One region of the Lelliottia jeotgali genome, then DNA from elsewhere that is predicted to be linked to it. Evidence: predicted binding sites of a transcription regulator. Region 1 holds the regulator's gene; each other region holds the start of a gene.
The links. The regulator PhoB, encoded in region 1, activates phosphate uptake and scavenging genes when phosphate is short. The targets are predictions, from matches to a motif close to CTGTCATAAAACTGNCNNAT.
Positions count from the first base shown of each region.

Region 2: a site for PhoB is predicted at 969-988, ahead of glpT (glycerol-3-phosphate transporter). Genes of this name have one in related genera too.
Region 3: a site for PhoB is predicted at 692-711, ahead of kdgR (DNA-binding transcriptional regulator KdgR). Genes of this name have one in related genera too.

Region 1 covers NZ_JAENMQ010000005.1:114,163-116,435, reverse strand. The annotation lists gene phoR (phosphate regulon sensor histidine kinase PhoR) at 1-566, opposite strand, end outside; gene phoB (phosphate response regulator transcription factor PhoB) at 588-1,277, opposite strand; gene sbcD (exonuclease subunit SbcD) at 1,536-2,273, shown strand, end outside.
Region 2 covers NZ_JAENMQ010000001.1:1,085,645-1,087,917, reverse strand. The annotation lists gene glpA (anaerobic glycerol-3-phosphate dehydrogenase subunit A) at 1-845, opposite strand, end outside; gene glpT (glycerol-3-phosphate transporter) at 1,103-2,273, shown strand, end outside.
Region 3 covers NZ_JAENMQ010000001.1:679,072-681,344, reverse strand. The annotation lists gene JBO43_RS03315 (MFS transporter) at 1-624, opposite strand, end outside; gene kdgR (DNA-binding transcriptional regulator KdgR) at 803-1,594, shown strand; gene JBO43_RS03305 (YobH family protein) at 1,655-1,894, opposite strand; gene mgrB (PhoP/PhoQ regulatory lipoprotein MgrB) at 2,055-2,198, shown strand; gene JBO43_RS03295 (YebO family protein) at 2,272-2,273, shown strand, end outside.

The sequences.
Region 1 (2,273 bases):
ATCAACCACTGCTGATCGCTATAGGGCATCACGCGGATCTCAAGATGTCGGCCATTGTTCAGCACCAGATTGTGCGGGCGCGTAAAGTCGCGTTTTTTCAGGTAATGGGTGAATTCAGGGTAACGCAGGAGGTTCAGGATGTTTTGGCCGTTATCGTCCGGCCAGCGCAGTCCGAGCAGCTGTTGCGCCAGGCCGTTACACCAAAAAATGGTCCCTTCTTCGGTGGTCAGAATGACGGCATCTGGCAGCGACTCCGCCCCGCTGCGAAAGCGTTTGATCAGGCTTCCCAGCTCGCGACGGCGCTTTTTATTACGCATTTGCATCTGGTGCAGGCCGTACAACAGCGGTTCCCAGCTGCCGCTTCCCGGCGGTGGCGTCATGCTGCGATCGACCCACAGCCACCAGGAAAGACGCAGTAAATTCCAAAAATGCCAGACCAATAGCCCGGTTACTGCCGCCAGTAAAAACCACGGCAGATGACCAAAAATCGCCCCCAAAATGGCGGCGGGGATACAGCATAAGATCAGTTCAAAAACGAGCCTTTTCCATGACAGACGTTCCAGCACGCGTCACACTCCTGTCATTGTTCAGAAACGGGTCGAAAAACGATAACCCGTACCGCGGACCGTCTGCACCATACGATCGTGGCCGCTGTGTTCCAGCGCTTTACGCAAGCGGCGAATATGCACATCTACCGTTCTGTCTTCGACATAGACGTTAGTCCCCCAGACGTTATTCAGCAACTGTTCGCGACTGTAAACGCGTTCCGGATGAGTCATGAAGAAGTGCAAAAGTTTGAATTCTGTCGGGCCCATGTCCAGCGGGTTTTCGCCAGTCATGACACGATGTGAGGTTGGGTCGAGGCTCAAGCCCTGCATTTCGATCACCTCTTCCACCGCCATCGGTGAAATACGGCGCATCACGGCTTTAATACGTGCCACCAGCTCTTTCGGTGAGAACGGCTTGGTGATGTAATCATCCGCGCCAGTTTCCAGACCGCGCACGCGATCCTCTTCTTCACCACGCGCCGTCAGCATGACCACCGGGATATCGCGGGTCATCGCTTCGCGTTTAATGTGCTTGATAAATTGCAGGCCAGAACCGCCGGGCAACATCCAGTCAAGCAGAATCAAATCGGGCCAGGGTTCGTTCAGTTGATTCACCGCGCTGTCATAATCTTCCGCCTCAACCGGCTGGAAGCCATTTTGTTCGAGCACGAAGCACACCATTTCGCGAATCGGAGCTTCATCTTCTACGACCAGAATACGTCTCGCCATACTTTGCCCTGTCTTATTAATGTATTAGTTTGGAATGCGGCGCCATTATGCGTCAGATTTGTGACAGATTTATGAAAAACATTTCCACTATGAATGGCAAACCGTTGTTTTATTACAGCGGTTATTTTCCAGCCACAGGAACCTTAGATACACAAAATCATTCAAGTTGCATCAAGGTGAGCAGATGTAGCCAACGCAGAGGCAGCCTGAAGGATGAAGTGTATAATCCCGTTCACTCTTTTTTGCCACGGAACTGTTATGCGCATACTTCACACCTCGGACTGGCATCTGGGTCAAAATTTTTACAGTAAAAGTCGTGCCGCCGAACATGAGGCTTTCCTGAACTGGCTGCTGGAGACAGCGCAGTCGCAGGAGGTGGACGCCATCATCGTCGCCGGAGACATTTTTGACACCGGGCAGCCGCCGAGCTATGCGCGAGAACTCTACAACCGCTTCGTGGTGAATTTGCAGCAGACGGGCTGCCATCTGGTGATCGTCGCGGGCAACCACGATTCCGTCGCCACGCTCAACGAATCCCGCGACATTCTCGCGTTTCTGAATACCACTGTAGTGGCTAACGCAGGACATGCCCCACAAATCCTGAAAAAACGCGATGGCACCCCGGGCGCCGTGCTTTGCCCTATTCCTTTTTTGCGCCCGCGCGATATTGTCCAGAGCCAGGCCGGGCTATCCGGCGGCGAAAAGCAGCAGCATCTGTTACAGGCGATCACCGATTATTATCAGCAACAATACGTGGATGCCTGCGCGCTGCGCGGCGACGCGGCGCTGCCCGTCATCGCTACCGGGCATCTGACCACCGTCGGCGCCAGCAAAAGTGACGCGGTGCGCGAGATTTACATCGGTACGCTGGACGCCTTCCCGGCGCAAAATTTCCCCCCTGCCGATTACATCGCTCTTGGACACATTCACCGCGCACAGGTCATTGGTGGCTGCGAACACATCCGCTACTGCGGCTCGCCGATCTCCCTCAGCTTT
Region 2 (2,273 bases), on a different contig from region 1:
CGGTTGCTGTCGATATCCTTGTAATCAATGTGCGTCGAGGTGGTCCCAATCAGGGAAATGGTATCGCCGGGTACCAGAATGTCGGCGTCGGACGGCTTACGGCAGCGGTTGATGACGTGATTGTTGATGCGGTGATCGAGGATCAGCAGCGAGCCTTTGGCCGGGAACATGCGAATGGACAGCTCGGCATATTCGGCAATACGCTGTCCCCAGATCCCCGCGGCGTTCACTACCACACTGGCGTACAACTCGCTGTGTTCGCCGTAGAGGTGGTCATAGACGCGTACGCCCCGCACTCTGTCGCCTTCGCGGATCAGCCCCGTCACTTCATGCGCGGTTAGAATAGTCGCGCCGTGCTCGCGGGCATCGAGCATATTAGCGGCCGTCAGACGGAAGGGGTCAACGGTGCCATCGGGAACGCGGACCGCGCCGAGCAGGGCAGGGTTCACGGCAGGTTCGATACGCCGCGCAAGTTCAGGGGCGATCGCTTCGGCGGTAATACCCGCTTCGGTGCAGGCGGTAATAAAGGTTTTCTGAAAGGCGAGATCGTCTTCGGGGAGGGTGATAAACAGGCCGCTGGTCGGCTCGATGCAGTGGCGGGCGATGCGTTTGAGGATCTGGTTTTCAGCAATGCACTCGCGCGCCGATTCGTTATCGGTGACGGCATAGCGCGCGCCGCTGTGAAGCAGGCCATGATTGCGTCCGGTGGCGCCAGTGGCAATATCGTGGCGTTCCAGCAACGTAACGCTTAATCCTCGCAGGGCGCAGTCCCGCGCCATTCCGGCACCCGTTGCGCCGCCACCAATGATAATCACATCGCTATAACGGGGATCGCGGATTGTCATTGTCTTCCCTCATGTTCGTTTTTTTACCATTTAGCCACATCAAAAATGTGGTTTGTTTGATTTCGAACACATTCGAGCATAAAACGAAATTGAAACGTGATTCCGTGCGCCTTTTTGCGCACTATGTCATATTTCTGTAACAATTCGTGCGTTGATTCACAGTAACAATCGTTGTGATTATTTAACATCGCCGCCTCTCTGGAGCTGGGGTGCTGTGATACGCCCCGGCAATTCAAAATATGGCCACGGAGGCTATTATGCTCAGTATCTTCAAACCTGCCCCGCATCGGGCGCGTCTGCCTGACGCAGAAGTTGACCCGCTCTATCGCCGCCTGCGCTGGCAAATTTTCCTCGGGATTTTCTTCGGCTATGCCGCCTACTATCTGGTGCGTAAAAACTTCGCGCTGGCGATGCCTTACCTGGTGGAACAGGGATTTTCGCGCGGTGATTTAGGATTTGCCCTGTCCGGTATTTCTATCGCCTATGGATTTTCCAAATTCATTATGGGGTCCGTTTCGGATCGTTCGAATCCGCGCGTCTTCTTACCCGCGGGTTTGATTCTCGCCGCTGCGGTGATGTTGTTTATGGGCTTTGTGCCGTGGGCGACATCGAGCATCGCGGTGATGTTTGTTCTGCTGTTCCTCTGCGGCTGGTTCCAGGGGATGGGGTGGCCGCCGTGTGGGCGTACCATGGTTCACTGGTGGTCACAGAAAGAACGTGGCGGGATTGTGTCGGTATGGAACTGTGCGCATAACGTCGGCGGCGGTATCCCTCCGCTGCTGTTCCTGCTGGGGATGGCGTGGTTTAACGACTGGAAAGCCGCGCTGTACATGCCGGCGTTTGGCGCGATTGTCGTCGCGATGATTGCCTTTGCGCTAATGCGCGATACGCCGCAGTCCTGTGGCCTTCCGCCGATTGAAGAGTATAAAAACGACTACCCGGATGATTACAGCAAAGAGCATGAAGAAGAGCTGACGGCAAAGCAGATCTTCATGAAATACGTGTTGCCGAACAAGCTGCTGTGGTACATCGCGGTGGCGAACGTGTTTGTCTATCTGCTGCGCTACGGCATTCTCGACTGGTCTCCGACCTACCTGAAAGAGGTGAAACACTTCGCGCTGGATAAGTCATCCTGGGCTTATTTCCTGTACGAATACGCCGGGATTCCGGGCACGCTGCTGTGTGGCTGGATGTCGGACAAAGTGTTCCGGGGTAATCGCGGTGCAACGGGCGTGTTCTTTATGACGCTGGTGACCATTGCGACCATCGTTTACTGGCTCAACCCGCCGGGCAATCCGGGCGTAGATATGGCCTGTATGATCGTCATCGGCTTCCTGATTTACGGTCCGGTAATGCTGATTGGCCTGCACGCCCTTGAACTGGCACCGAAGAAAGCCGCAGGAACCGCTGCGGGCTTTACCGGGCTCT
Region 3 (2,273 bases), on a different contig from region 1:
TGCGCTCGGTAGATCAAAGCGCGGCATCGAGCTTTTGGCGCTGTTTTCAGGCAGATAGCGCAGGGCAAAAAGTAGGGCAATAATCCCCAGCGGCACGTTAATCAGGAACAGCCACTGCCACGACGCGACCGAGAGAATGGCTGCTGCAATGGTTGGCCCGGCGGCAGAAGAAACCGCCACAATGAACGAGTTAATCCCCATCCCACGTCCAAGGTGACGTTGCGGGTAGATAAGGCGTATCAGCGCGGTATTCACGCTCATCAGTGCCGCGCCGCCAAATCCCTGTGCGATACGCGCAAAGGTGAGCGTGTGCAGAGAGTCAGAAAGTGCGCAAAACAGGGACGTGACAGTAAACACAGCCAGGCCGCACTGGTAGACGCGGCGATAGCCGAACATATCTCCAAGAAATGAGAAAGAGAGCAGGGAAACAACAATAGCAATCTGGTACGCATTGACCACCCAAATGGAACTGGCGGCGGAAGCGTGCAAATCGCTGGCGATAGTAGGAAGTGCCACGTTTGCAATGGCGCCGTCAAGGACAGCCATTGAGATACCGATAATAATGGTAGCAATTGCACCGTACCGTTGCGGCAAGGGCAAACCATCAGAGGGATTTTTTTCCATGGGAAATGAAACGCTCAGGGTGATATTATTCTCAGGGTAACTATTTTAGCATCGTTATTTCGGTTTTATGTCGCAGATTTGTAACGAAGTAAACGCAGATTGATTGCAGCTTGCCGGTCACGAATTTATAATAAAAACCGGTTCTGATTTTTATAAAACACTCGCAATGAGGTGATTAATGGCTATCGCAGATTTGGATAAACAGCCAGATTCTGTTTCTTCCGTGCTGAAGGTGTTTGGCATCTTACAGGCGCTTGGTGAAGAGCGCGAGATTGGTATTACAGAGTTGTCGCAGCGTGTGATGATGTCGAAAAGCACCGTTTATCGCTTTCTGCAAACCATGAAATCTCTGGGCTATGTTGCACAGGAAGGTGAATCTGAGAAATATTCTCTGACCCTGAAACTGTTCGAATTGGGTGCCCGTGCTCTGCAAAATGTGGATCTCATTCGCAGCGCTGACATTCAAATGCGTGAACTTTCACGCCTGACGAAAGAGACTGTCCACTTAGGCGCACTGGATGAAGACAGCATCGTCTACATCCACAAAATCGACTCCATGTACAATCTGCGTATGTACTCACGCATTGGTCGTCGTAACCCGCTTTACAGTACCGCTATCGGTAAAGTTCTGCTGGCGTGGCGTGACCGCGAGGAAGTTAAAGAAATCCTCGAAGGTGTTGAATACAAGCGCAGTACGGAACGCACTATCACCAGCACCGATGAGTTGCTGACTGTGCTGGATAAAGTCCGCGAGCAGGGCTATGGCGAAGATAACCAGGAGCAGGAAGAGGGCTTACGTTGTATCGGCGTCCCTGTGTTTGATCGCTTTGGTGTGGTTATCGCGGGCCTGAGCATCTCTTTCCCGACGCTGCGTTTCTCGGAAGAGCGCCTGCACGAGTATGTTGAAATGCTGCATACGGCGGCGCGCAAGATTTCTGAACAGATGGGCTATAACGACTATCCGTTCTAAAATCAGTCAATAAAAAACGCCGCTAAAAATGCGGCGTTTTTTATTCGGTGGCAAGCCAGATTAACCGTTATCCACGACCATCTTACTTTTACGCAGCACAGGGCAATTGGACAGACCGATAATACCGCTGTCAGTGTGCAAATACTGTGCAGTGTTGACGCCATTAGCGGTCAAGTACTTACATTGAATGCCCAGTCCTGCTGCGTTTTCTGTGCTTCCCATCAACACGCCGTATCCAGAAAGTAATAAACCAATCCACACAATAGCAAGGACAATAATTGTCCGAATAATGAATCGCATTGATGCCTCTTTTTTTTGCTAATAATGCTATTAAGCGTAATAGTTTTACTCTATGAAACAAGTGCATAATTCTGAAAATTTTCTGATGAAGGTACAGTTAGTTTTTGTTTAAGATAACCGTGATAACCTGGAGATATCAGGTAATAAGACGGAGTGTGGAGTGAAAAAATTTCGCTGGGTAATTCTGATCGTTGTGCTGATTGCATGCGTCATTTTATGGACACAGACGATCAATGTGATGTGCGATCAGGATGTACAGTTTTTTAGTGGCATTTGCGCGATCAATCAATTCATCCCCTGGTAGTACTCATTTTTCTAACAGATGGTACCCTTCCTCTGCGTCAGTGCTAAAATGGCGTTTTTATTGAGGTGGTAAAAT